2 regions of the Alcaligenes faecalis genome follow, and region 2 is predicted to be linked to the other one. Evidence: riboswitches for the same ligand, from Rfam matches in the RefSeq annotation. Region 2 holds a riboswitch; the other holds the start of a gene.
The links. Region 2 has a riboswitch for glycine ahead of CPY64_RS19185 (D-amino acid dehydrogenase). Riboswitches for the same ligand answer to the same signal wherever they lie in the genome.
Positions count from the first base shown of each region.

Region 1: another riboswitch for glycine. It lies ahead of CPY64_RS05325 (amino acid permease); the one in region 2 lies ahead of CPY64_RS19185 (D-amino acid dehydrogenase).

Region 1 covers NZ_CP023667.1:1,158,174-1,172,871, forward strand. The annotation lists gene CPY64_RS05320 (TonB-dependent siderophore receptor) at 1-1,326, shown strand, start outside; gene CPY64_RS05325 (amino acid permease) at 1,573-2,979, opposite strand; glycine riboswitch at 3,357-3,446, opposite strand; gene CPY64_RS05330 (rhodanese-like domain-containing protein) at 3,725-4,669, shown strand; gene CPY64_RS05335 (DoxX family protein) at 4,735-5,151, opposite strand; gene CPY64_RS05340 (DMT family transporter) at 5,175-6,050, opposite strand; gene CPY64_RS05345 (LysR substrate-binding domain-containing protein) at 6,196-7,134, opposite strand; gene CPY64_RS05350 (lysozyme inhibitor LprI family protein) at 7,139-7,558, opposite strand; gene aqpZ (aquaporin Z) at 7,806-8,504, opposite strand; gene CPY64_RS05360 (DUF3325 domain-containing protein) at 8,798-9,763, opposite strand; gene CPY64_RS05365 (DUF3649 domain-containing protein) at 9,760-10,056, opposite strand; gene CPY64_RS05370 (PepSY-associated TM helix domain-containing protein) at 10,053-11,714, opposite strand; gene CPY64_RS05375 (SLC13 family permease) at 12,296-13,657, opposite strand; gene CPY64_RS05380 (isochorismatase family protein) at 13,956-14,438, opposite strand; gene CPY64_RS05385 (YeeE/YedE family protein) at 14,535-14,698, opposite strand, start outside.
Region 2 covers NZ_CP023667.1:1,512,885-1,527,582, reverse strand. The annotation lists gene nadA (quinolinate synthase NadA) at 1-366, shown strand, start outside; gene nadB (L-aspartate oxidase) at 366-2,120, shown strand; glycine riboswitch at 2,344-2,431, shown strand; glycine riboswitch at 2,436-2,516, shown strand; gene CPY64_RS19185 (D-amino acid dehydrogenase) at 2,565-3,926, shown strand; partial or broken gene CPY64_RS19180 (ATP-dependent DNA helicase) at 3,871-5,247, opposite strand; gene CPY64_RS06980 (VRR-NUC domain-containing protein) at 6,045-7,712, opposite strand; gene CPY64_RS06975 (MarR family winged helix-turn-helix transcriptional regulator) at 7,752-8,261, opposite strand; gene CPY64_RS06970 (EamA family transporter) at 8,347-9,216, shown strand; gene CPY64_RS06965 (aminotransferase class I/II-fold pyridoxal phosphate-dependent enzyme) at 9,318-10,625, opposite strand; gene CPY64_RS06960 (YggS family pyridoxal phosphate-dependent enzyme) at 10,703-11,506, shown strand; gene CPY64_RS06955 (hypothetical protein) at 11,503-11,772, shown strand; gene CPY64_RS06950 (MFS transporter) at 11,913-13,229, opposite strand; gene CPY64_RS06945 (FAD-dependent monooxygenase) at 13,497-14,636, opposite strand.

The DNA of each region.
Region 1 (14,698 bases), 350 kb from region 2:
GCGGGCACGGCCATGATTCAGGCTTATGCCGCTGATGGGCAGTTTTTGGGTCTGAAGCCTCGGGGTTTCAATGTCGCGGCGCCCTGGTCCGGTTACGAGCAAAAGACCAATACGCTGTTTCTGGATTTGACTCATCGCTTCGAGAACGATTGGTCGGCCACTCTGAAAGGCAGCCTGGACAAGACGGTGAATCCGGGCGGTCAATCGGGGATCTGGTTTACCGGGGTTCCTGCTGTAGTGGACATGACCTGGGATCGTGATTATGAAACCCGCAACCGTAATCTGGCTTTGGAAGTGCAAGGGCCATTTAATCTGTTCGGGCGTCAGCACGAGCTGCGTTTTGGGGCCGATACCTACCGGACGACCACCGAGTCCTATGCCGGTGGTGACCGTTTTACCAACGTAGGCCTGGACTACAACGGCGGTGGCGGTGTGTTGCCAATGCCGGATTTCACCACCATGCCGATTGATAATCACAGTTACTTCAGCTCGCAACGCAATTCGCTGTATGCGGCGGGTTTGTTCAGCCTGGCAGACCCGGTGAAGTTGATTGGTGGTGTTCGATATACCGACTTCAAGCAGTTTGATGAAACCCCGTACTCCTACAGCAATAACGATTTCAAGCAGCACGGCGTGTTGACACCGTATGCGGGTCTGGTTGTGGATCTGACTGAGCAGATTTCTGTTTACGGTAGTTACGCCAGCATATTCAAGGCACAAAGCGCCAAGGATATTGATGGCAATACGCTGGACCCGGAACGTGGTTTGACCTACGAGCTGGGTGCCAAGGGCGAGTTCTTTGATGGTGCCTTGAATGCCAGCGTGGCCCGCTTCTGGATGAAGACGGACAACACGGCAGAGTCCACCGGCGAAGTGCGTCCCACCGGGGAAACGATTTACCGTGCAGTCAATGGCGCCACACGCCGGGGTTACGAGCTGGAGCTGTCGGGTGAAGTGGCTCCGGGCTGGCAGTTGCAGGGCAGCTATGTACAGAACAGCAGCAGCTTGCAGGCTACGGATATTGTGCCCAAGCATCAGTTCAAACTGGCCAGCAGCTATCGCTTCCGAGAAAACTTGCCGGGTCTGTCTGTCGGTGTGGCTGCACGCTGGCAAAGTAAGGCTTCGGCCCGTTTGATGGATCAGCCTTCTTACTGGGTGTTCGACATGATGGCCCGCTATCAGGTCAACAAGCACCTGAGTCTGGGGGCGAATGTGAATAATGTGTTTGACAAGAAATACATGTCCGGCTTGCGGGACTTTGGGCGTATTCAGTATTCCTGGGGGCCGCCAAGAAACTTCACGGTGAATATGCGTTACCAGTTCTAAGCCAGTTGGGGATCAGGGCTGTGAACGAAGCTGAATATACTTGAATCCCCCTTATGCAATCTGCATTAAAAAGCCACCCGCTTGGGTGGCTTTTTGCAGTCGGGCTCCAGCCTCGTTCCAGTTCTACTGCCCAAGGACAGCGAGTTGGAGTGTTGCCAGTGTGTGCCAGCCAGGTTTTGTAGAACGAGGCCAGACCCGACTGCGGCAACACGGTTCTTGGTAGAACCGTGTTGTGTCCATCACAACTTAGCGTACGCTTTGCGCCGCCAGGCCCAGGGCCAGATCCTGCTTCATGCGTTTCTTGTAGAAAGGCAGGCAAATGAACAAGGCCAGGAACCAGAATGGCGTGGCGATCAGACCGATCAGGGTTTCTTCCTCCTGGCTGAACAAGTACAGCGCAAAGGCAAAGAACGCCAGGGTCAGGTAGCACATGGGAATCGCAAAGGGCATTTTGTAGCTCGATGCGGCATGGGCCTCAGGGCGAATGCGACGGTACTTCAGGTAGGTGATCAGAATCACGGCCCAGACAAAGATAAAGCAGATGCTGGCCACGGTGGTCACAATGGTGAACACACGCATTACGTCGCCTTCTGCGTAAAGCAGGAACAGGCTGGACAGCAAAAGGGCGCAAGAATAGATCAGACCGTTACGGGGAGTGCCGTTACGCGACAACTGGCTGAATGCCTCCGGAGCCAGCTTGTTCTTGGACAGACCGTACAACATGCGGCCAGTCGAGAACATGCCGCTATTGGCGGACGACAGGGCCGAGGTCAGCACCACAAAGTTGATGATGGCTGCAGCGGCACCCACGCCAATCAGCAAGAACATATTCACAAACGGGCTCTTGTTGGGCGCAACAATATCCCAGGGGGTGACGGTCATGATGGCGGTCAGGGCCAGCACGTAAAATACAATCACGCGAACGGGAATCTTGTTGATGGCTTTGGGCAGGTTCTTGGCTGGGTCTGCTGTTTCAGCAGAAGCCGTACCCACCAGCTCAATCCCCACGAAAGCAAAGATGGCGATCTGGAAGGCGGCAAAGAAACCATGCAGGCCATTGGGGAACATGCCACCGCGATCCCACAAGTGGGTCAGGCTGGCTTTTTCGCCGGTTGGGCCGACAAAGCCGGTGAACAGCAGGTAAGCACCCACACCAATCAGGGCCACAATGGCGATGATCTTGACCAGGGCAAACCAGAACTCCAGCTCGCCAAACAATTTGGCCGACAGCAGGTTAAAGATCAGCAAGAAGGCAATGCAGGCCAGGCCGGGTAACCAGAGCGGAATGTCCGGCCACCAGAATTGGGTATAGCCGGTAATGGCGACAATATCTGCAATACCAATCACCACCCAGCAGAACCAATAACTCCAGCCCAGAAAGTAGCCCATGGTGGGCCCGAGAATATCGGCGGAGAAATCCACAAAAGATTTGTATTCCAGGTTATGCAGGAGCAGTTCTCCCATCGCCCGCATAACAAAGAATAAAAAGAACCCGATGATCATGTAGGTAAACAAGACCGAGGGTCCGGCCAGGCTAATGGTGCGGCCTGATCCCATAAATAGCCCTGTACCGATAGCGCCTCCAATTGCTATCAGTTGCAGGTGCCGGTTTTTCAACGAGCGCTGCAGTCCAGATGAATGTTGCTGAGACACACTGTTCTCCTAATTTTTTTTCGTTCAAATGCGTAATTATGACTGTGCTGCGAGAAAACAAAGGGCACAACCCGTCCTCAAGGACGGTTTTCTTGATGCCGATCTAAATAGGGTACGGAGCGCACAGCAGTCCTCCTTGTTCTGACGACATGAAATGTCAAAACAGACCTGTGTGCGAATTGAAATGGGAATAGGGTTGTGGTGTCAGGCGGCCAGAAAATGGCACCCGACTATCTGCTCATAGATAGGCTCCGGACGAATAGGTGAACAAAGACCATATGGCCTCTGTACCCCCTCTGTCCGTTTACCTGAGAGCTTATCCATCGGTTCGCGATGGTCCCCTTCGGTGGGCACTGGTGTGCCTCTCTCCAGATGGTCAAAGGTTCAGGATTCTTTTGCCTGAGAGATTCCGGGGTCGTTGCTCCGTCGGCGCTTCATCAAAGTGAAGACTCTCACCTGAACCGTTATTGACGCCGCTATTGTATAGACAGCTAAAAAGCGATGACTACTAGCGTTAACCTGTAGGCTTTTAATGAGAATAGTTCTTGTTTGTTGAGGGGTTTTGTGGCTGGTGCTCGGGCATAGAGGGGCGTGGGGGAGGACGTTGAGCCTTTTTCTTCCAATGCCTGTGAAAACGTCCCGTTTTTTGCATGGCAGCTATTCCCGGATACGGTGAGGCTGCAACAGAAATTGGCTGTCATCGGCCTACAATACTGGCTGTCTGGCAATTTCTGTGCGTCTTTATATGGTCGAATCGATTCTGCAACTTATCGAGCAACACGGTCTGTTGATCGTGTTTTTCAATGTCCTGGTGGAGCAGGCAGGCGCGCCTATTCCTGCCTATCCGGTGCTGGTGGTAACGGGTGCCTTGCATGAGTCGGGCGGCTACAGCTTGTGGAGCTTGCTGGGTTTTGCCGTACTGGGCGCGATGATTGCGGACTACGGCTGGTATCTGGCTGGGCGACGCTATGGCGGCAGGCTGCTGGCCTTGCTGTGCAAGATTTCCCTCTCGCCGGATTCCTGTATTCGTCAGACCGAATCCATTTATATGCGCTGGGGCGCACCGTCCTTGATGGTGGCCAAGTTCATACCGGGCTTTGCCTCGATTGCCAGTGTGCTGGCCGGTACGGTGGGTACGCCAAGAAGAAGCTTCCTGCTTTACGACATTATCGGGGCTGCGGTCTGGGCCGGCTCTGCCGTGTTTCTGGGCTCCTTGTTCAGCTCGGCGGTGGATGAGCTGTTGAATGTGCTGATCAGCCTGGGTGTGGTGGGCGGAATTTTGCTGGCACTGGCTTTGGCTGTGTTCATTGCCAGAAAGTGGTGGCAGCGACATCGCTTCATGAAATCCTTGTGCATGGAGCGTGTCAGTGTGCAGGAGCTGCATCAGATGTTGTCCTCGGACACGCCACCCACGATTGTGGATGTGCGTTCGACCCTTATGCAGGCCCAGGGACGTATTCCTGGGGCGATCAGTCTGGCTTTGGGTGAGGCTACGCTGAATTTGATTACCGACGGGGAAATTATTGTGTATTGCGATTGCCCCAACGAGGTGTCCGCGGCCCTGGTGTCCAAGCGTTTGCTGCAAAGTGGCTATAGCCGGGTGCGCCCTTTGGAAGGCGGGTTGGAAGCCTGGCGGGCTGCAGGTTTTGACGTGCAGCGCGATCCCGATCAAGCTGAAGCGGCCTTGTAAAAAAACCGGCAGACATCTAGACGTGTCTGCCGGTTTTTTCTCAAGCAAGGCGCTTGGTGCAGTGCTTATTGACGTGTCTGCCGGTAAGCATGAGCCAAGGCTGCTGCCACGGCCAGCCCGCCGATCACACTGAGATGGTCTTGCACCAAGGCTTGTTCCAGAAAGGCTTCCAGTCCCTGCATCTCCCAAAACCGATGTGCCAGCGGAATAGTGGACAAGGCAAAGACACTGAGCATCAGTGCTCCGAGCCAGGCCAGACGACTGGCGCTGATAATCAGCCAGCTGCCCAGCAGTTGAACCGTAATGGTCAGCACTGCAAACAAAGCCTGGGGCTCCAGCCCGAAGTGGGCCATCTCTCTTTTTGCAGCGCTGAAGTCCCAAATCTTGTTCACGCCACTCCACCAGAAAATGTAGGTCAGGAGCAGAGTAGCCAGCACAAAATACACTCGTGAACGTAGTAATTCTTGTATGACGTGGTTCATGATGTCTCCTCCTTGGGGGACGATCAGGGCTTGTGCACCGACGCTTCCAGTGTGGAGCGTGCGACGGCCAGGGTCTGCTGGCTCAAGACCAGACCACCCATGACCAGAGCCACACCCACCAGTTGCAGCGTGGTTGGCCAGATGCCCTTGATCAGCGCGTCCAGAATAAAGGCGGTGACAGGCACCAGCAGCATGAAGGGGGCAACGGTAACAGCACCCAACTGCTTGATGGCGCTAAACCAAAGGGCGAAGGGACCAGCAGTCAGGACGGTTGCCAGCAAGAACAGACCCAGCCAATGCACAGGAATGAGCTGGCTTGGAATGTCTTGAGTCAGCAGCGCAATGATGGTCAACTCCACACCGGCAATCAGAAGCTGCCAGCCGGTAAAGCCCAGCAAGGGGATCGGTGGTGCACCCCATTTGTTCATCAAGACTCCACCGGTCGCAATGGACAACATGCTGCCCAAGGCGGCGGCAATGCCGATCAGATCCAGTGTGGCCTGGCTGGACAAGACCACCAGCGACACGCCCAGGGCGCCCAATAGAACGGCACCAATACGCATCAAGGCCGGGCGAGCACGCAAAATGCCCCAGGCAATGAAGATGGTGGCCAGTGGTGTCAGTGCCTGGAAGATGGCAGCCACGCCACCGGGCAGGCGAGTGGCAGCGATAAAGAACAGACCAAAGAACAGGCCCGTGTTCAGGGTTCCCAGCACGGCCAGACGCCCCCACCACTCACGAGGTGGCAAGCTGCGTACCAGTACTAGCAGGACAACCGCGCCCCCCAAGGCCCGGACAGCCGCCAGGAACAAAGGGTTCGGTGGCAACCAGGTCGTGGTCAGAATGTAGGTAAAGCCCCAGAGAATAGCGGCGGTCGCCGCGGCCATTTTGGCGTTCATGTCGATGCACTCCCCATTATGAATACTAGGATGAAGAGACTATAGGAGTGCAACGATGACTTGAATAGATGAGAATATGGCCATCAGCGTTCCATAATTAGAACGATTTGCCGAGGACTGGCTTTGGATGATTGAAGGCAGGAATTTACGAGGGGGGCGTGTGCAAAATAGTGACGAATTCCTCGCCCAAAAAGTCCAGCAGGGCGCGTACCGCAGGTACCAGACCTCGGCGTGAAGGAAAGACGGCATGCACCACGCCGGGGCGGGGATTCCAGCCGGGGGCGACATCCACCAGCCTGCCGTCCTGCATATAAGGGGCGATCAGCATGGCCGGCATTTGAACCACGCCAATTCCCTGCAAGGCTGATTGCAGCAAGGTCATACGGTCATCACAGACCAGGCGAGGATGATAGGGCACTTCCATCAGTGTGTTTTCTGCAGTTTGCAGCTGCCAGATGGGGTTGCGTTGCAGATGCTCGTCACTCAAGGCTGGCCAGCTACCTAGCTGGTCCAGCTTGGGCAGTCCGCCCATGCGTTCGATCAGGGCCGGGCTGGCAACCAGATACTGTGTACTCTCGCCCAGGACTTTCATGACTAGGCCGCTGTCTTCCAAAGGCGGGAAGCGGACGCGCAGGGCCACATCAAAGCCTTCACGAATTACGTCCACGCGGCGGTTGGTGCTTTCCACTTCCAGCTTTACCTGCGGATACGCCGCCATATAGCGGGCCAGCAATTCATTGACTCCGTAGTCCAGCAAAGCCAGGGGGCAACTGATGCGTACCGAGCCTTGGGGCTCGCTGCGATGGCGCTCGATGATGTCCTGGGCCGAGTCGGCCTCCACCAGCATGGCCACACAGCGCTGGTAGTACATCTGGCCGATTTCCGTGACGCTGAAATGGCGGCTGGAGCGCTGGATCAGACGCACACCCAGGGATTCTTCCAGAAAGGTGATGCGTCGGCTGAGCTTGGATTTCGGGATGCCCAAGGCCCGTCCGGCCGGCGCAAACCCACCGTGGTCCACGACCTGTACAAAGTAGTAAAGGTCGTTCAAGTCGCGTGTGGATGGGTGTTTGGTGTCGGGCATGTCATTACATGGCGGGTGGAACCGGGCAGCTCATATCGCCCTCTTCGCAGGACAGGTAGGTGTTGAAGTTCTTGATACGGGCCTGCGTCAATTCATTGCGGCAAGTGGTGATCAGCATGGCGTGAATACTGCCGCCTTGGGTGTTGATCGCAGCAAAGTCGCATTCCGCATCCCTGAAGCTGATCCAGGCACGTTGGGCGTTGCGCAAGGCTTTGAGGGTGTCAGCATCATCTTTAAGACGATTGCTGATTTCCTTGTAGAGCTTGTTCAGTTCGGCGTCCGAGTTCTTGTACTCGTTGCTAAAGCACTGATTCATGGCGTTTTGATTGGTCATGCTGCCGCAGTCGGCTGCCTGAACGGAAGAGGCGCTTGCCATCAAGCTGAGTCCTAAAGCGATCAGGCCGGTGTTCAATGCTTTTTTCATGAGGTTCTCCGGGTGTGCGGGCGTGGATAAGCGTATGAGTCTGGGTTGAGTCGCCAGGTGCAGCGCGTACAGCCTCTTTGCTTGGGGCAGGGTGTAAATCCTACTACAGAAGCGCGACAAGTCTGGTGCTTTGCAGGGCGACAATTGGGTTCCATAAATAGCATTGAGCCGCATCGTCTTGAATCGGGCACATAGCCCGTTCAAGCCGATGCGGCTCAATGATCCTCCCAGCAGGAGTCAGTGCAGCTTACTCGTCGTTGGCGTGCAAAAAGCGATACACCAGAGCGCCGATCACACCACCAACCAAGGGAGCGACCCAGAACAGCCACAGCTGTTCCATGGCCCAGGTGCCCTGGAAGAAGGCCACGCCGGTAGAACGCGCAGGGTTCACGGAGGTGTTGGTGATGGGGATGCTGATCAGGTGAATCAAGGTCAGGGACAGACCAATCGCCACGCCTGCCAGGCCAGCGTGACCACGCTTGTGGGTCGCGCCCATGATGATGAACAGGAAGAAGGCGGTCAGCACAATTTCTGCGATCAGGGCAGCGTTACGGCTGTAGTTGTCGGGCGAATGCTCGCCAAAGCCGTTGGAGGCAAAGCCTGCTACGGGATCAAAGCCGGTTTTGCCGCTGGCGATCAGGTACAGAACGCCGCCGGCCAGCAGGCCGCCAATAACCTGGGCAATGATGTAGGGAATGGCGTCGCGAGCGGGGAAACGTCCACCAGCAACCAGGCCCAGCGTGACAGCCGGGTTGATGTGGCAACCGGAGATATTGCCGATGGCATAGCACATGGTCAGCAAGGTCAGACCAAAGGCCAGGGCTACCCCGGCAAAACCAATCCCCAGTTCAGGATAGGCAGCGGCAAAGATCGCACTTCCGCAGCCCCCAAAGACCAGCCAGAAAGTACCCAGCGTTTCTGCGGTGCATCGTTTTAATAAAGACATGATATTGCCCTGTTAGTGATTTAACACGGCTGGATTCTAGCGATAAGAAAGAGGCGCTAACTCCTTGAAAGGAAAACAACTGTTAAAAGTTTTCCTTTGTTGAGGGTGGTGTTTTTTTATAGTAAATGTGAGAAATTTCGGTGGCGTGGCGACTTGTGTCAGGTGTAGGGTTTTGTCGGGATTGTGAAGAGTTGTGTTGGGGGGCGCTTTATCGGCCGACGAGTTGGTTTGGTTCGGAGCCAGATACGTGGCGTGGGGCAGTTCAATCTTGGCCCTTGCTATGCAGATTACTCTCACGGCTGTTGCTGGATAAACGCCGCTGTCACGGGGGACACTTGGTGGAAATCAAAAGCCTGATGGTAGATTTCCCCGCTCTTGGCCTCCACGGTTAGCCACAGTTGATGCTCCAGCTGGATATTGGGTGGGATCGCAACGTCTACTGCACGCGTCCAGCGCGTATTGTTGAAAGCCTGGCGGGGCGCAGGCATAGGCTCGGGCTTACTGACTTGCAGATAGGCGCGGCGTATATGTGGATCGCAGGTCTCGCAAAAGCGAATCTGGAAGGCTTTGCGATGCGCGCCGCTGGGCCCACTAATGGGAGCTTTGTCATCCGTTTCAGCCAGGGCAAACGACCACGGACCAATCTGGCCTTGCAGGGCATTGTTGCGAAATACAGGCTCCGGGCCTTGCTGCGCCAGATAAATCATGAAGGCGGCCGGGATGGCCAGAAGGGTGCTGGCAAAAACCAGGCTGCGTGTGGAAAATCGTGATGCTGTGGGTGCCACTCCAGCTTTAGTAGGCTCTGTACGTGTAGCGCCAGCGGTAGTTGAAGCAGCGCTTGAATTTGCCGCCGCCACTCCATTTTTCCCAGCTATAGCGTCACTTGATGTCGATGCAGTATTGTCCGCTCCAACCGCTTTAGGTGCTGCCTTCGCAACTAGCGCAGGTCTGGCCCGCACAGGTTTCTTTTCCTGCCAAGGCCACCAGGGCAAGTAAAAGGTCAGTCCGGCACCGGCCATGGTCAGCCAACCCAGCCAGGCAACCGTACCCATGCTCCAGCCCCAGCCTTGCCAGCACAGGGCTAAAGCCACGGCCAGCAAGGGCCAGCCGAGTAGACGAAATATCAGTCTTTCCTTCTCGCTGGGCGTGCGATGCAGCAGAAATTCTCCCTGGCGATCGCTGGCCAAGGCCAGGCAGATAAAGCCTGCCAGACTGATGATAAAAACGGCCAGATTCAGCCACAGACTGGTATTGCTCATGGCAGCACTCCGGCGGGCATCAACACAGCGCTGAGCACAGCGATCAAGGCCGTAGGCAGAACCATGCCCACCCAGGCGCGGGTGGCGCTTTTAGTGCTGAACACCCACATCACGGCGATGCTGTACCAGACAAAGCTCAACATATTCGCTGCCAGAACTGCCTGGGCTCTAGGCAAAGGCCAGAGCACGGTCAGCAATACTGTGGCAGCAGCGGCCAGGGCGTAGCCGCCGACCGTGGCGGCCACAATGCGCGACAGCACTTGCAGGCGGTAGCGGGAAGTCAGTCCACTCATCCGTTCACTCCCGCAGTTTGCAAGCTGGCCGGGGCAGCGGCTTTTTTAGGCAGGCTGGCAATGTGCCATTTGCGTTTCATTTTGATGGCGATATAGACAAAGAGGGCGGCCAGGCCAAACATGGTCAGGTCAAAGCCTGCCAGGCCCCAGTCGCCATGAATGACGGTGACACCCAGGTGACGGTCAGTAGTCAGCAGGTTCAGGACAGGAATCAGGGCGTAGGCGGCGGCTGTCAGGTACAGCAGTTCCAGCCAGGCGCGCTTCAAGGGTCGCCAGGAGGCATACAGGAAGGACCAGCCCCAGACCAGGAACAGAGCATGGAACTCCCAGGCGGCGCGGTCAGCCATATTGATGGGCAAGAGGCGGTTGGCCCAGAAGTAGGCGGCCAGACCTAGCGGCAAACCGGCCAGGGTGCCGGCATTCAGGATTTCCACCAGACGCAGGCCTGCGGCATCAAAGCGCTTGGAGACGCTAAGCGCGGCGGCTTTGGCCATGCGTTTTTGATGCTGGGTGCGACGCTTCACGGTCCACAGCACCAGGCCTGTTCCAATAACGGCGCAGCCCAGCAAACCAGAAATAAAGTACAGCCAGCGCAACCACCATTCGGCAAACACACCTTCGTGCAAGGCCAGCAATACGCGGTGCGTATCTCCGGTGACATTGCTATTGTTCTCCGGCTCCATGGCACTGCCGTCGAGGGCGTTAAAGCGCAGGGTTTCGGCACGGGTCCAATACACGCCCGTGACGCCGGTGCGACGCAGTTCTACATAAGCCTGGCTATCTGCCGGATGCGTAATCTGCACCGAGGCAATGCTGTTCTTGCCCCAGGCTTGTTCAGCGCTATGCATCATCTCGCTTAGCGAGGCCTGCGGCGCGCTGACGGGCAGGAAGTCCCGTTTTTGCTGGCGAAGGTCCTGGAAGTAAGCCTGTCGTCCTTCTTCCGTCGCGCCGTACATGACTTCTCGCCCGGTCGGCATGTAGATGGACATGAAAAAGATCAGGCCCGTGTAGGTAATCATCAGGAAAAAGGGCAGGGACATCACGCTGACGATATTGTGCGCGTCCAGCCAGGAGCGCTGCCCCTTGCCGGGTCTGAAAGTGAAGAAGTCGGTAAAGATTTTCTTGTGAGTCACCACACCTGTAATCACGGCCAGCAGCATCAGCATGGTGCAGATACCGACCAGCCAGATAGCGACCGGGTAAGGGATGTAGTGCAGGGCGTAATGCATGCGATACAGGCCAGTGCCACCGGCCGTGGCGCGGGGCTCGGTTTCAGTCTGAATCTGGCCGGTGACCGGGTCCAGCTCCTCGCCTCCGCGACGGGCGCGTTGACCGGGCTGGGGCATTTCTTCCCAGCCAATGGATAGCCCTTGTGTGGCACGCGGGTTCAGAGCTTGATGCGGCAGGATAATGGTCCAGGCTTTGGATTCTGCCGGGGCATGCGCTTGCAGCTGCGTCAGGGCCTGATCCAGCATCTGGCTGGATTGCTCGGGCAGGACTTGCATGGGCAAGGGACGCTCCGGCTCCATCCAGCGGGTGATTTCATCGTCTACATAGCCTGCGGTGCCGGTGACGAAGACGAAAAACAGGATCCAGCCCACCACCAGACCGACCCAGGTATGCAGCCATGCCATACATTGGCGAAATGACTCTTTCACGCTGACGCGCCTCCTACTTCAGCACCGTCTCCGGGTGCTGGATTGATGACCATTAAACCGAGAAAAGCCGTGCTTGCTTGGCAGCTGTGGGTGACGGATTGAGTCCGCCATTCTTGTCCGCTGCGCTCATCACGCAAGCTTCGCTTTTCAGTAAGCAAGTTCTTGGTGACAGAGAGGGGAAGAGGGCATCAGGCTTGAAACAACGGCAGAATAATAGCAATCATTCTCATTTCGGTGTTGGAAATTTCCAGGTTTCAAGGCTTTATTCAGAAATTAATGCGGCGCCATAGCTGTTTTGGCGTTTTCCATAGGGGAAAGACGCGGTTGAGAGGGAGGCGGGGCGATGAGCTGGTGAGACTCGGGCGGGAATAAGTCTTGTCGGTTCGGGGCTGCGGACTGAACGCAGGGTGGGGCAGAAGGGAATACGCCTTGCAGGCATTCCACGCTACTAGCAAATCTTATGGACTATGGAGTTGGACCATAGAGTGTTAACTGCCGGTTGATGAGGCCAGAATCCCCATCAAAAAGGCCCCGGCTAGCAAAGTGCCGGGGCCGGTTGAATCTCTGCTTCGCCGGGAGTTTCAGAGCACCACAAACAGCAGCCAGACGACGACCGGGGCAATAACCGTGACGGCAGCACCGTACAGCAAAAGTTGACGGAAGAAGGCATCACGCGACACTCCCTGGGCATTGGCCAGTACCAGTGCGCCATTGGTGGAGAAGGGGCTGACGTCCACAATGGTGGAGGATACAGCCATGGCCGCAATAAAGCCCACCGGCCCCACGCCGCCATCGCCTTGCAAAAAGGGCACGGCCAGTGGAATCAGCGAACCCAGCACGGCGGTGGAAGAAGCAAAAGCCGACACAACCGCACCCACAAAAAGCAGCAGCAAGGCCGCCATCAAGGGAGAGGTCAGCTGGGCAACGCTATGGCCGACAAAGTCAATCGTGCCCATGGATTCCATCACGCCCACATAGGTGCTGACACCCACAATCAGCATGATTTCAGGCCAGGACACTTGGCCCAGCGCGCGTTTTTGCAGATTGGGGGCCATCAAGGTCAGTACCAGACCGATGGTGATCGAGGTAAAGCCAATATCCTGTTTGAAAAACAAGGTCAGAACGGCCAGGATGAACAGGCCTGCCAGGGTCGAGACGCGATACCAGTGCGGGGCCTCGCTGGCACCATTGCCGGCTTCGACCAGGGCATCGGGACTTTTCCGGGCAGTCTTGCGCTCTTCGCCAAAGGCTTCGGCTTCGGCATCGCCGAATACTTGCGGGCCACCCGAGCCATGGGCCACGCGGGCAACGTTTACGTCTGCTGAACTTAAGTCCACTTTCTGACGCATCAGCTTCAAACCACCCATCCACACGAACAGCAAAATGGACACGGCCAGGTTGATGCCCAGGCTGGCCATCATGGTGGCCATTTCATTCAAGGGCAAACCGGCGGCGCTGACCACACGGTTGGTGATGCCGCCATAAATACTGATTGGTGAGAAGCCGCCCCCTTGCGCACCATGTATCACCAGCAAGCCCATCAGGAGCGGGTTGATGCCGTACTGGCGGGCAAAGCCCAGTGCAATCGGGGCGATGATGGCAACGGCAGCCGGGCTGACGGCACCGACAGCGGTCAATGCGGCCGTGATCAGAAACATGATCCAGGGAATGGCGGCGATGCGGCCACGCACTGCTCGCACGGCCATACTGACCAGCCAGTTGATCGTGCCGTTGTTCTGAGCCAGAGCGAACAAATAGGTAATACCGGCCAGTGTCAAAAACAGGTCAGCCGGAAAGCCGCCCATGATTTCTTTGGCGCCCATGCCCGCCACCAGCGTACCCACCAGAAAAGCGCCTACAAAAGCAATCAGCCCCATATTGATGGGCAGGGCAGTTGCCAGCACGAACATACCTCCTAATACGGCAATGGATAGCCAATGCATATGTCTCGTCTCCTTGTAAGTGAACCTTTTGCAGGTTTCTGGAAACGACCATATCAGTGGCGGTATGGGGCTATCAATAAAGCTTATGACTGAACGATTACGCTAAACGTAATGATTAGTCAGGGAGGCGATGGTTGAGCTTTCAACTAGCACGCTCTTGTACTTGCACGGAGCAGGCGCGGTTTTCAGGAAGTGGGGCAGCAGGAGTCGGGAATCGAGTGAGGGGCGTTGTGGCTGGGGCAGATAAAAGGGGGGATCAGATGGGTGTGAAGGGGCGCAGGCTGTGAAAGCGAGCTGTTTATGACTGGTCCAGTTGAGCCAACAGTTCGCTGCTGTGAATCGTGCGCCCGAAGTGGTGCTTCCACAGCTTGATACCCAGCTCGCCGGAGCGATCCAGGGACGAGCCTACCGTCAGATCCGTAATCAGGGTGGGGTGCAGCCCGGCATCAAACAAGGCAAAACCGGCTGCCAGTACGCAGGTATCGGTTTGAATGCCGCAGACCAGAATGCGATCGGCCTGGCATTGCTGCAAATACTCCATCGCCGCCGGGCTGGGGGCATAGCCGTGCTTGATGAAGATTTGTTTGGCATCGACCAGACAGCGATCGCTGCGTGGTGGGCACCAGCCCAGTTGGCTGGAAAAAGGCGTTTGTGACTCGTCGTGCAGTTCAATCAAGGCCGCGCAAGGCAGGCGGGTGCTCAGGGCGTTAATGCCGTCAATCAGCCACGGGGGTGGTGAAAAGCAGCTTTGCACATCGACAACAAGCAGGATCTGTCGCATTGCGGGAGTCTCAATAAGAGCGCATCAGCGATGCCAGACGGAGGTGGCCTGGGCAGTCTGAAGAGCCGTCAATCAAGCCCTTATTGAAACATGGACTCAGGCGCTTGGGCGGGCCCAGGTCAGGCGTGCACCGACGATGATGCCCAGTACCGCCAGCAAGGAGGTGGCCGACAAGGTGGACAGGCCGCTTAAACCCTGGCCTATGGTGCAGCCCAGGGCCAGCACGCCACCGACTCCCATCAAGGTACCGCCTGCCATGG
Region 2 (14,698 bases):
TTGCTGCGCGCTGCCGTCAATCATCCTGCCAGCACCTTTATCGTCGCCACTGATCAAGGGATTTTGCACGCCATGCGCCAGCAGGCTCCGGGGAAGACCTTTCTGGCGGCACCCACGGCAGGCGAGAGCGCCACCTGCAAAAGCTGCGCCTACTGCCCCTGGATGGCCTTGAACAGTCTGGAAGCCCTGCATCAACGCTTGAGTCAGCCAGGCCCTGGTATTCAAGTGGCCGCAGAGCTGCGTGAAGGCGCACGACGCTCCTTGCAACGCATGATGGATTTTGCCGCTGCACAACAAAACAATCTGCGCGTGAGTGCAGACCTGGCCGAGCACAGTCAGCAGTTCCAACATGTAGGAGCCGCTTGATGCAATCAGGCTCAACACAGACGGATGTGTTAATCATCGGTGTGGGGTTGGCTGGCACCAGTCTGGCCCTGTCCTTGCCTTCCTCGATGAACGTGACCCTGCTGAGTAGCGCCCCCGTTCCTTGCGGGGCCAGCCCTATGGCCTTGGGCGGTCTGGCCGCCGTTCTCAGTGCCCAGGACAGCCTGGAACAACACATTGAAGACACGCTGGAAGCCGGTGCTCGGCACTCGGATAAGAACGCGGTACGTGGGATTGTGCAAGCCGCTCCAGATGCGGTGCACTGGCTACTGGAAAGGCAGGTGCCTCTGGACAGAACCGAAGATGGCCAATTGCATCTGACCCGCGAGGGTGGGCATAGCCAGCGACGCATCGTGCACGCGGCTGACGCAAGCGGCTCCGCCATCATGCAGGCACTGGTTCCCCAATTGGCTCAAGCCTCTCATATTCAGCAGCGGACAGATTGCCTAGCATTGGCTTTACGCCGTAACGAACAAGGCACGGTGGCTGGCGTGGATATCTACGACAAGCACACTCGTCGCTACGAGACTATTTTGGCGGACCATGTCGTGTTGGCAACAGGTGGACTGGGCAGTCTATATGCACACAGCACCAATCCCGGCAGCGCTTTGGGAGAAGGGATTGCCTTGGCCTGGCGTGCAGGTGCGGCGATACGCGATCTGGAGTTTGTGCAGTTTCATCCGACCTGCCTGCATGCAGAGGGTCCGACCTTTCTGCTGACTGAAGCCTTGCGTGGTGAGGGTGGTCATTTATTGGACAAGCAAGGCCGCCGCTTCATGCCGGACTACGACGCCAGAGGGGAGCTAGCTCCACGCGATATTGTGTCGCGTGCTATCGCAGCGCAGATGCGGCATGAGGGTAGCAACCATGTCTGGCTTGATGTGCGCCATCTTGGTGCGGACACTTTGCAGCAGCATTTCCCGAAAGCGTTGGAAGAAGGTTTGCGGCGGGGGCTGGATTTACGTAAGGATTGGGTGCCGGTAGCGCCTGCCGCGCACTACAGCTGTGGAGGGATTGAAACAGACTTGTCAGGCCGTACAACGGTAGCTGGTTTGTACGCCGTGGGTGAAGTAGCCTGCACAGGTTTGCATGGAGCGAATCGCTTGGCCAGCAACTCCTTGCTGGAGTGCGTCGTCATGGGGCGGGCAGCTGCCGAGGCGATTGCTAGAAGCAAGAGGACCCAGCGTTCAGCTTTGGTCCCTGAGACAGATGTTGCAAATACAAGTTCGATTTCAAGCTCATGTTCATACACAAACTCAAAACCAAACTCCAGTTCCAGTTCCAGTTCCAGTTCACAGGCTAGTGTCGTCCCCAATTGGGGTTTGGGTTTGAACTCTAATTCGAGCTCGAAGCCAAGTCCAAGACCTTCCCTTATGACTGCGGCGGCAGCCAATGCAGTGGAAAACATAACCACCACCAACAACAAAGGTTGCCACCATGGCGAAAGCAATAGCTATGGCAACGGCAGCAGTAGTAACCACAGCCCCTCCACCAACAATCCCCCCTCCCTCACCTCCTTACGCAACTTAATGCAAGAGCATGTCGGCTTGCTACGCAATCACCAAGGACTGATCCAAGCCTTGCACACCCTGGACCATTGGCGCAGGCAAATGAGCCTTCTCCCCCCCAGCCTCGACCAACGAACCCTCAGCCTGCAACTGGACACTGCCTGGCTGCTGACCCAGGCAGCCTTGGATCGGCCACACAGTCTGGGTGCGCATTACCGCTTGGACTAAGTCCATAAAGAAACAAGCCCCGCTCTGGACTCAACGAAATATCGGACCCAAATTAGGCGAACAGTAAGTAATAACTCGGCATCAAGGACCGGCAGACTCAACAACTTCCCGGGCTTAGCCAACAATCGCATCTATCCATGGAAACCCTCCAAGCGCTGCATGCAGCTCCCGGTTTACCCTGATTGCAAACTTTTGTAAGCACAGCTACTGTAGTCGCGTCACTACAGGCGGTATGAAAGAGACCTGTTCAGTCAGGCGCCGACGGAGCAACCACCCCGGAATCTCTCAGGCAAAAGGATCGTACCAGCCCGACACTCTGGAGAGCGGCGCATGACGCCCACCGAAGGAGCCCAGCCTGATACATCGGTTGGATAAACTCTCAGGTCACAGGACAGATGGGGTATTGCCACTACTCGGTGGTAATTCACCTGTCAGGAGCCTGTTATGTCGCATATTGCCGTCATTGGCGCCGGTATTTCCGGAATCACCACCGCCTACGCCCTCAGCCTGAAAGGCTATCAAGTTACCGTTATCGACCGCCTGCGCTACCCCGCGATGGAAACCTCCTTCGCCAACGGCGGGCAGTTGTCCGCGTGCAATGCCGAAGTCTGGAACAGCCGCAGCACCATTCTCAAGGGTTTGAAATGGATGATGCGCAAAGACGCCCCACTGCTGTTCAACCCCAAGCCAAGCTGGCACAAATACAGCTGGATGGCGCAGTTTGTAGGCGCGATTTCCGGTTACGAGCGCAACACCGTGGACACCGTCAAGCTGGCCATTACCGCCCGCGAGAATCTGTACCAATGGGCCAAGGACGAAAACATTGATTTCGACCTGGAACAGCGCGGCATTCTGCACATTTACCACACCCCCGGCGGCTTTGAATCTGGCAAGAAAGTCAGCCAGCTGTTGCAAAAAGGCGGTCTGGAGCGCCGTACCGTTACCAACGAAGAAATCCACCAGATCGAACCTGCCTTGCAAGGCACTTACTACGGCGGTTTCTTTACGCCTTCGGATGCCACGGGCGATATTCACAAATACACTCGCGGCCTGGCCAATGCTTGCGCCAAGCGCGGCGTGAAGTTCCTGCAAGATACAGAAGTTCTGGGTATTGATTGCGGCCCACCACATCGTATCCAGCTGCGTACCGGTGAAGGCGCTGAAGCCCACACCCATACGCTGTCTGTCGATTCTTTGGTGGTGTGCGCCGGCGTAGGCAGCCGTCATCTGGCCCATATGCTGGGTGACTACATCAATATCTACCCCGTCAAAGGCTATTCGATCTCGGTGTACCTGGATACGCCCGAAGCCCAACATGCAGCCCCTTGGGTCAGCTTGCTGGACGAAGAAGCCAAGATTGTGACCAGCCGCCTGGGCAAAGATCGCCTGCGTGTGGCCGGTACGGCGGAATACAACGGCGCCAACAAGGACATTCGCGCCGACCGTATTGCTCCGCTGACCAACTGGACCCGTCGCAACTTCCACGATGCGGCGACCGACCGTGTTGTACCGTGGGCAGGTTTGCGTCCCATGATGCCGGACATGATGCCGCGCGTAAAAGCAGGCAGCCGCCCGGGCGTCTACTACAACACCGGCCACGGTCACCTGGGCTGGACGCTGTCAGCCGCCACCGCACAAATCATTACCGAAGTGATTGCCCAGAACGAGCGTCAGTCCGCACCTGCTCAATTTGCCACCAGTCCGGCAGCAGCTGCTGCACCCGCCGCTGCCCATAGCGCTCGTCCAGCAGATACACAAAGCCTTGATCCAGTTCATCGCGAATCACACGACCCGCGGCCTGTGTAATCTTGCGTAGTCCGGGATACAGATAGGTATAGTCATAGGCCCGCCGCTCCCCAAAGAGCCGGGCCATGACTTGCCGCACCGACTCATTGGCCGGATTGAATTGCGGCAAACCCAAGGTGGCAATAAAAGCACCGATCAAGCGTTTACCGGGTAAATCTACCCCTTCTGAAAACGCCCCTCCCAGCACTGCCAAACCCACTCCCCTCCCGTCCAGCGTAAAGCGGTCCAGAAACTGCGTTCTTTGCAGATCGCTCATGCCCGGTTGCTGATGCCAAAGCGGCATATCCGGCCAGCGCTCCTGCAAGGCCTGGCTGACCTGCTCCAGATAATCAAAGCTGCTCAAGAACAAGAGATAGTTGCCCGGCTGCTCTTGATAGGCCTGCCCGACAATGTCGCAGACCCCGCTCAGGCTCTGGGCCCGGTCAGCATAGCGCGTGGACAGGCCAGCATACTGGCGTACCCGTAGCTGCTCGGCCCGATAAGGGGATGCCACGTTCAACTCAGCCGTGCTTGGCGGCAAACCCAAGACATCACGATAAAACTGTGATGGGTTCATGGTGCCGGAGAACAGCACCACACCGTGCGCATCGCCATAGCGTTCGGCCAGAAATGGAGCAGGCACGATATTGCGCAGGTTCAGGAGTACACCATCGCGCTGCGCCAAAATATCAAACAAGGAATGCGAGCCGAACTGTCCGGCCAGGTCCACAAAGTACAGCAACTCGAAATAAAACTGCAGCAAGGGGCTGTCTTGTGGCATGGGGTTCTCAGCCACATAGGCCCCTAAACGGGCAGCCAGATATTCGCACTGCTCCAGCAAATCCTCCGGGATTTTTTCCAGTCCCCATTGGTCGCCGCCTTCCTCGGGTATCAAGTCCTCCATCAAGCGAGTCAAGGGAGCGAAATGACGCTTCAAGGCCGAAGGCGCGGCTTTACGCGCCATACGTAGCTGCACTTGCGAGAAAGACGCGGAATACATGGAGCGGGCGCGTTCTACCAAGTTGTGTGCTTCGTCCACCAGAACAGCGCTGCGCCATTGCTGGACCAGAGTCTGGCTATACAGCACCGCATGCGTGTCGAAAAAATAGTTGTAGTCGCCCACAATGGCGTCCGCCCAGCGCAGCATTTCCTGGCTCAAGTAATAGGGACAGACCTGGTGTTCACTGGCCACTTGCTGCAAGCGCTGGCTAGTCAACATGGGTTGTTCCAGAGCTTGCTGACGAGCAGCAGGAAGGCGATCGTAAAATCCTTCGGCCAGGGGACAGGATTGGCCATGACAGGCTTTATCCGGATTGGGACACTGCTTGTCGCGAGCCACCATTTCCAGCACCCGCCACGCGCCCTCACCGTCCGGGCTTAAGCGCTGCAAGGCGTCCAGCGCCATTTGCCGACCCGAGTTTTTAGCCGTCAGATAAAACAGCTTGTCCAGTCCCGCCTCCGGCATGGCTTTCAGGCCGGGAAATATGACTGCCAAAGTTTTGCCAATACCCGTGGAGGCTTGCGCTAACAGGCACTGTGCATCGCGCTGAGCCCGGAACGCAGCTACAGCCAGTTGCCGCTGACCCGCACGAAACTGCTCATAGGGAAACTGCAGGGCTGTACAAGCCTGATCGCGTGCAAGCCTGTGCTTTTGCTCCTGCCGCCCCCACGCGACATAAGCGCGGCATTGCTGCTCAAAAAAAGCCCACAGATCCGTGCGCTCCAGATACTCGGAGATGCTGGTCTCTTTGTGCTTGTCCACGTGGTAATACACCACGCTGACTGTCATCCCCGGCAAATCGCGTTCCTGGCACAACATGGCAGCGTAGACCTTGGCTTGCGCCTGATGCAGGCGTCTATGGTGCTCGGGGATGGCATCAAAAGCACCCCGATAGGTTTTCAGCTCTTCCAGACAATTGCTGACAGGATCAAACCCATCGGCTCGCCCACGCACCAAGAGCCCTTCCATCTCATATGACAGCGGCACTTCGGCTTCATAATGCTCGGGGCGACGCAGCTTTAACTGCTGGTGGCCCAGCATACCTTCTTGCGCCGTGGCCGCAGGTGTAAAACGCAGGTCCAGATCCCCGCTACGGGCGGTAAATTCACATAAGGCTCGTACGCCGACCGTCCAGGCTTTCATGTGGATTCAGGCCGTGTCACATAACAGACACGCGCAGGGATGGCGTGCTGCTCGAAATAACTTAACCAACGTCGCTGATTGTCCTGCAAGCGGTCTCCGGGGCCTTTTACTTCAATCAATTCATAGCCTTGCTGGGCAGGCATGAAGCGCACCAAATCCGGCAAGCCGGAACGGTTGTCCCGCCAATCCTGCAAGATGCGCTTGAACACCAGCTGTAAATGCTGGGCGGGAATGCAATGCAAGGCCTGCTCGATCAAGGATTCATCCAAGGCGGGCCAGATCAGCAAGGGGCACTGTATGCCGCGCTTTTCCTGCCAGCGTTGCCAGATCACGGTTTTATAGTCTGCGCCGTCCAGCACACTTAAAGACTGATCAAACAAGTTCTGCCTGCGCGACACAAAATCCGGATTCCCCCAATCGGCCGGACAGGCTTGATAAGGATGGAAAAACGCGCCGGGCAAGGGAGCAAAAATGGCATCCCAGCTCAACAAACCCAATAAGGCCGGGAACAAGGCGTTCTCTACGTAAAACACCGGAGCCAAAGGACTGTCCCAATGGGCCAATACCTGCGACTCGACCCGATTTCCATCATCAAACAGAACCAGATCACTACGTTGCGTGCGGCTTGCCGGTTTATTGGACGGCGAGCTGGGCGGAGCTTCTACCGCCAGTTTGCGACGCATGCGAGGCAACATACGCAGCAACTTCTGGGTTTCGCTTTCATTTTCAGGCTGGTTCCAGGCCTGACAAAACAAGGGCCAGGCGCCTTGATGATTCTCCTGACGCTCCAGTACCCGCAATTGGCGGTAACGGGCTCCCGGCCAGCTTGTGTGCAAATACGCTTGTTCGGCCAAGGTCCACCAATGTTGACGTTCGGCTTGTTGACCTAGCTGAAACAGGGTTTTCGCCTTGCGTCGTTGAAGCCAGTCGCTGTCGGTCTCAATGGCCTGGACGGCTGCAAAGCGCTGGGCCCACAGATCCGGATCGGCCTCATCCTGTGCGTCTCGCAGCTCGGACAAGGTTTCATATAAGCGCACGTCCTCATTGTGGCGAAACGCCCGGCTGGCCTGATCCAGAACCACGGTTTCGTAGCGATATAAGCCCAGATCGCTCAGCACGAACTCGGACCAGTCCTGGTAATGATTACCAAAGAACAACAGCTGCAAACGCTGTGCCCAATGCATGACTTGCGGTGATAGGCGCAGCGTCGGAGCTTGCAGGCTTGAGTCTGCACACCACTCCCGAAAGGATCGGGCATGGTCACCATGAGCCTGCCCAATCCACTCCAGATAGTCCGATTTGCGCCCGGTGGCTGGCAGATCACTAAACAGGCGACGAAGTTCGGGCACCGTATGGACAGCAAACAAAGTTTCCAGATCCAGTTCAGGATCAGTTTCTATCAGCTCGCACGCTGCCAGCTCTTGCACTGCCGCATCCAGGTTTTCGATCTCGGCATAACGCAGCTTGTCGATACGAAATACCGGGCCTTTACGCATCAGCAAGCGCACCAACAGGGCTTGTGCAGGCTGGGAAGCATGCACAAAACGATGGCCGCACTGGACGTGTTCAGGCTCCAGCAGGTCGGAACTGGCGTGCTGTACCCACTGCAAAACCTGATGAAAATTATGCAGATAGTAAAAAGGAGGAAGCTCGGGCGGGGTCATAAGTAGGCTGTGTATATATCCAGCTACTTTAGCATTCCTTCAAGCCGGGCGCGACTCCAACAAACGCATCCAGTCGCGCAACAAGGTATCCAGACTTTGCCGCTGCGTGGCATCCAGACCCTCCAGCAAATTTTCTTCATTGGCCAAATGGTCCACCACAACGGCATCCACACAGGCCAAACCCGCCGGGCTCAAACGCACCAGAATACGGCGGGCATCTTCCGGGTCGGCAATGCGCTCGATCAGGCCCTGCTTTTCCAGGCCCTGCAAGCGATGCGTCATGGTGCCGGAGCTGACCATCAAGGTGGAAAACAAAGCGGTGGGTGCCAAGGTGTACGGCGGGCCGGAACGGCGCAGGCTGGCCAGCACATCAAACTCGCCCAACTGCAGGCCATGACGCCTGAAGTTTTCGCTCATTTGTTTTTGGACCAGTTGGAAGCAGCGCGTCATGCGGCCCAGCAAGGCCATGGCCTCCAGGTTCTGTAAGTCTGGCCGCTGTTCGCGCCACTGATTGATGATCAGGTCTACCGCGTCGTGTTCTTCGCTCATGATTTCTCGTTGTCGATATTTATCTTGATATTAAGATAAATCATCCCTACACTGTCATTTATCTCGACATCAAGATACTTTTACCATGAACCGACTTTCTCTTTGGCTGGTGACGGCCTTGACCGCCCTGGGGCCCGCCATCTGGGGTTCTACCTACATTGTGACCACAGAAATATTGCCGCCCGACCGCCCTTTTATCGCGGCCTTTTTGCGTTGCTTTCCGGCTGGCGTCATGCTGCTCTTGTGGAGTCGGCGCATGCCTGCCCGAGGCGACTGGGGCAAGACCCTGATTCTGGCGGCCTTGAATATCGGGGCATTTCAGGCCTTGCTATTCGTCGCAGCCTATCGCCTGCCAGGTGGTTTGGCTGCCGTTGTGGGGGCCGCTCAACCCTTGGTCGTGATTGCGCTGGCCTGGGCTTTGGAAGGTAAACGCCCGGTCACCATGGCTTTAGTCGCTTGCGTGGTCGGCATTATCGGCATGGGTATTTTGCTGCTATCGCCAGAGAGCCAATGGGATACCTGGGGTATGGTCGCGGCAATTGTCGGCGCTTTGTGCATGGCTATGGGCACTTACTTGTCGCATCGCTGGCGTAGTGGCATGCCGATTCTGGCCTTCACAGCCTGGCAACTGATGCTGGGTGGCTTGATGCTGGCCCCTCTGGCCTTATTGCTGGACCCGCCGCTGGACAGTTCCCTGAGCGGCGTACAAATCGGCGGCTATCTCTACCTGTGTCTGGTCGGTGCACTGCTGGCCTATACCCTGTGGTTCCGCGGAATTGCCGTTTTACCCTCTGTGGCCGTGTCCTCGCTGGGTCTGCTTAGCCCTTTGACCGCCGTGATTCTGGGTTGGCTGATTTTGGGTCAGGCCATGACAGGCTCCAGCCTGCTGGGCATTATTCTGGTGATGGGCAGTGTGCTGGCGGTGCAATGGATCAGCAATCGGCCCGCCAAATAAGCATCTTGCGCCCATAAAAATAGCGCCCCTATTAACTATCTGGATGGGCGCGTAAGAGAGTTCACTATCTTGCTACTCCGTTAGAAGCAGCAAGATAGTGACTAATAGCGTTCTTGCAGAACTTGAGCCAAATCGGTTGCAAAGCGTTGCGCATCTTTGACATCCAGATTCGCAAAACTGACACGCAAGCCTTGAGCGGGATTGCTCACCCCAAAGACCTGTCCGGATCGAACCAGCCAACCACGTGCGGCCAAGCCTGCCAATACCGGCTCGGCTTCCCGATCCAGCGGAATCCACAGATTGAAGCCTTCCTCGCTATCCCAAAAAGGAATGCTCTGCTTTTTCAGGGCTTGCATCAGATCGGCACGAGCCTGTACGTAAGCGGCTTGTGCAACACGAGTCTGCGCCTTGATGTCGGCATCCGTCAGACCATGAACCACCATTTGCTGCAACAGATGGCTGACCCATTGAGCCCCCGAAGCCAGACGCTGCGACAAGCGTTCGCTGGTTTGCAGATCTGAAGCCACCAGGGCGACGCGCAAATCCGGGCCCAGGCCCTTTGACACCGAACGGATCAAGGCCCAACGCAAATGATCGGCAGGAATCACGTTTCGGTAAGGACTGCTGGCCAGCATCCAGAAGTGGTCGTCAATCATCAACAGCAATTCGGGATACTGCTTCAGAATTTGCTCGATCTGCTTGGCGCGGGCACGGCTTAACGAACATCCCGTAGGGTTGTGCGCACGCGGAGTCAGAATCAAGGCGCGCAAACCATCTTCCAAAGCCGCTTCCAGCGAGGCTGGCACGATCCCTTCGCTATCCACCTCAATCCCCACTGGCTTGTAGCCCAATGTATGCACGGAGTTGATGCTGTTCAGATAGCCGGGATCTTCAATCCCGACCTTGTCGCCTGCCAGCAAAAAGGCTTGCAGTAAACGCTCAATCGCGTCGACCGCGCCATAGCTGACGTGGTAATCAGTATCGGGGGGGGTGTCTTTATGGAACACCTGCTGACATACGGCGCGCAGTTCAGGCACCAACGGGTCGGCGCCGTACAGAGCCTGGGTTTGGCCCCGCACCCCGGCTATCAATTGGGTAGGGGCCGGCAAATAGCCCAACGCCGGATTACCGCTGGCCAGATCCTGCAAGGCCGAGCTGGCACCGTGCCCTTCCCGCGCTAGCTCCCGGATTGCTTCACGAATCCGTGTACCGCGACGGCCTTGTGCATCGGCCACCCCGGCAGAGACCAGGCGCTTGTATGCCAGGGCAACCGTGTTCCGGTTCAATCCCAGTGTTTGAGCCAGTTCGCGTACCGGCGGCAAAATCTGGCCCGGAGCAATTCGCCCCAGTGCCACTTGCTGTCGGATATCATCGAAAAGTTCCTTCGCATTGCTTCCCTGGATATTCATTTTGACCTATGACATAATAGTTTATGCGCGACCCGCAGGGTCGAGTTTATCTTTTTTTTCTTCCTTACTGGTGCGCCATGTCCGAATCCGCCCCTGATCTACTTCACACCGAGCATTATCCCACCTCCACCAGTGTAGAGGCATTTCGGGAGCGCATTGCCCTGGTACAACAAAGAATTGATGCTGCCTGCGTACGCTACGGGCGTGCCGCTGGCGATGTACGTTTACTGACTGTCAGCAAAACCTTCGGGATTGACCGCATCCGCCTGGCTTACCAGGCTGGTTGCCGATTGCTGGGCGAAAACAAGGTGCAGGAAGCCGAAGGCAAGTACGAAGCCCTGCGCGAAGAACTGCCGGATTTGGAATGGGCTGTTATTGGACACCTGCAAAGCAATAAAGCCAAGTCCGTTGCACGTTTTGCCTCCGAGTTTCATGCACTGGACAAGCTCAAGACCGCTGAAGCGCTGGACCGCCGCCTGCAAATTGAAGGCCGCAGCCTGGACGTTTTCGTTCAGGTAAACACCTCCAGCGAGGACAGCAAGTTTGGTTTGCCCCCCGAAGAGGTACATGCTTTCGTGCGCGAACTCCCGCAATTTTCTGCCTTGAAAGTCAAAGGCCTGATGACCCTGGCCTTGATGGACGCCGACCCGGAACGGGTACGTCCCTGCTTTGCCCTGCTGCGCAATTTGCGCGATCAGCTGCGCAACGACATTGCCCACGCTGAAAACATTCGTGAGCTGTCCATGGGCATGTCGGGCGACTACGAAGTCGCTATTGCCGAAGGCTCTACCATTGTGCGCGTTGGACAAGCTATTTTTGGTGCACGCGCCACGCCTAACAACTTTTACTGGCCCGTCTCCGATACGGCAACAACATCATGAATCCACTACGCCTGATCATCCGTCAAAACGGCAAAGAAGTCGGACACTTTGAATCCAGCCCTTGCTGCCCACCCGAGCAGCTGTTTACCGTGGCCCGCCACCTGATGACGCTGCCTGACAGCGAACTGGAACTGCAACAAGCCAAAGGTGAGCACCGTATTCTGGATAGCGGCCCGCACGGCATACGTGTTTTAAGCGCACAGGTTTTGTACGAAACTGTTGATTTGCAGGCCTGGTTGCAACAGGGCAGCAAAGTTACTGCCTGAACCTGATTGGTGTTCGGCCACAAGCCTGACACCGTGGTTCGGCAAAGCGGCGTACCCAAGACGCCGCAACCATAAAAAACATACCCGGCTGTGAACCGGGTATGTTTTTTGTGTTTCAGACGACAGGAGCAAACAGCGACTTAGCGGTTCACCTGTTTGGCTGGCAAGGCGAAAGCCAGCAAGCAACTCACCATCAAGCTACCTGCAAACAGCCACAGAGCGGCGCTGCCCGAGCCTGTCAGGTCGGTCACCCAACCAATCAAGGAGTTGCTGACCAGACCGGCGATATTGGCCAGCGAGCAAGCCAGAGCAAAACCGGTTGCCGCAGCGGTGCCTTTCAGGAAGGTTGCAGGCAAGCTGAAGAACACAGGTACCGCACCCATAATCACAGCCGAAGCCACGGTGAAGGCCAGAACCGTCAACCAGGCGTGATGCGCCACAAAGGTACTGGCAACCAGCGCAATTGCACCGATGGTCAGCGGCACGATCAAGTGCCAACGGCGTTCACGGCAGCGGTCCGAGCTGGCACCAATCATCAACATGCCCACCACACCGGCTATCGATGGAATCGCCGTCATCAGGCCAATCTGGAAAGGATCCTGCACACCCGCCGCACGGATAAAGGACGGCATCCAGAAACTGATGGAGTACGTGCCCAACAGAATGGAGAAGTCGATTCCGCCCAGCATCCACACTTTCAGGTTGAAGAAACCATCTTTGAAGCTGTGCTTGACGCCCTTGCCTTCGGCATCGTCAGCGGCCAGATCCGCAGCCAGACGAGACTTTTCGTCATTGCTCAGCCACTTCGCGGACTGATAGTTGTTCGGCAAGGCCCAGAAGGTCAGGATACCGAGCAGCACACTAGGAATCGCCTCCAGGAAGAACAACCACTGCCAACCGCGCCAGCCATTCATGTGATCAAAGTGACCGATAATCCAGCCGGACAAAGGACCACCAATCACGCTGGACAGGGGCAAGCCGATCATGAACAAGGCAATGATCTTGCCACGTCGGTAAGTGGGGAACCACAGGGTCAGGTAGTACAAGACACCTGGCAGGAAGCCGGCCTCTGCCGCACCCAGCACAAAACGCAGGATGTAGAACTGCGTGGGTGTGGTGACAAACATGGTCAGGCCAGACAAGATGCCCCAGGTAATCATGATGCGGGCAATCCACAACTTGGCGCCCACACGTTCCAGAATCAGGTTGCTGGGTACCTCGAACAGGATGTAACCCAGAAAGAACAGGCCCGCGCCCAGGCCGTACGCAGTCTCGCTCCACTGCAAATGATCGAGCATTTGCAGCTTGGCAAAGCCTACGTTGATTCGGTCCAGATACGCAGCCAAATAACAAAAACACAGGAATGGGATCAGACGCCAGACGATCTTCTTGTAGAGATCTCCGTTTCCGTCCCGGCCTGCAGGCACAGCCGTGGGACTTTGGATGGATGAATGCACCTTGTATATCTCCAGATAATTATTGGTATGCCTGGTGAACCAGAAAACTGCCTGATAACAGCGCCTGACATAACACAGCAGGGCCCTGAACGCGTCCGCATTCCCCCCATTGGGCTGCAGACCGTTTACAGATGAAGAATGATGTATCAACGGTGACTCCCGACTGGACATGCCCTGCTCTATTTATAGAGAGGTCAGGCACAGCGGGACCCGATCAGATTGATGCGCTGAGCCCGGATCGCTCCCGGGTTCAGCGCAGGGCACTGCTTAGCTGGACTTCAGGTCCTGACCGTACAGGTCGTAGCCGTAAACCCAGGCCGGATCTTCTTGCGTGCGCAAGAAGGTGTTGGCGTTGGACACGGACTGGACACGAGTCGCGCGCTCTTTGCGGTTGAGCTCGTACAGATCAAAGGCCGTGCGGAAATCCGACAAACCGGTCTCTTGCAAGCAGCGAGTCAACATGGCGGCATCTTCAATAGCCATGCAAGCACCTTGAGCCATATGTGGCTTCATGGGGTGACATGCATCGCCCAACATGACCAGACGACCACGGCTCCACAAAGGCAGCGGATTGCGGTTGCGCAATGGCCACTTGGTAATGCTTTCGGTCGATTTGATCAGATTCTGAACCGTGGAATGATAGCCTTCAAATGCGGCCAGCATCTCTTCTTGCGAGCTGTCTACGTACGCACCCTGGAAATCCCAGGCAGGATGTGGCACGCCAGTCACAAAGTAGTATTCATCGCGCTTGCCGGTGGTGTAGTACACCATCATGTGACGGTCGTCAGTCCACCATTTCACACAGTCCTCGAACTCGTCGGCAAAGCGGGCCAGATTTTCGCCACGGATCAGGGCACGGTGTGCCACCCAGCCGCTGTAAATCGGGTCTTCTACACCCAGCAGGGTTTCGCGGATCTTGGAGTGAATGCCATCGGCACCAATCACAATGTCAGCCGTCACGCTGGTGCCATCGGCAAATTCCAGCAAAACGTCGTCACCACGGTCCACCAGGTTTTGCAAACGCTTGCCAAAGTGCACGGTGCCCGGCTTGATGCTGTCAATTTGCAAGGCGTGCATATCGCCACGGTGCACAGTAATGTACGACGCACCGTATTCTTTCTTGGCAAATTCGCCCAAAGGGATACGGGACAGGTAGTCGCCCGTTTCGCCATCGCGGCTGAACCAGAAATCAGGGTGCGAGCCCATATCGTCCAGCGCCTTTTCCAGACCCATGCGGCGGAAAATCTTCATCACGTTGGGGCCCACGTGGATACCGGCACCCAAACGCGAGAATTCTGGCGCCTGTTCAAATACTTCCACCTCAAAGCCAGCTTGCTGCAACAGAGTCGCCGCAGCGGCTCCGCCAAGACCGGCCCCTACAATCGCAATCTTGACTGTTTTTTCCATCGTTAGCTCCAAATCACGGCACTCATCAAAAGTGCTCACCACATGTTTTTTAGTAGTGTACA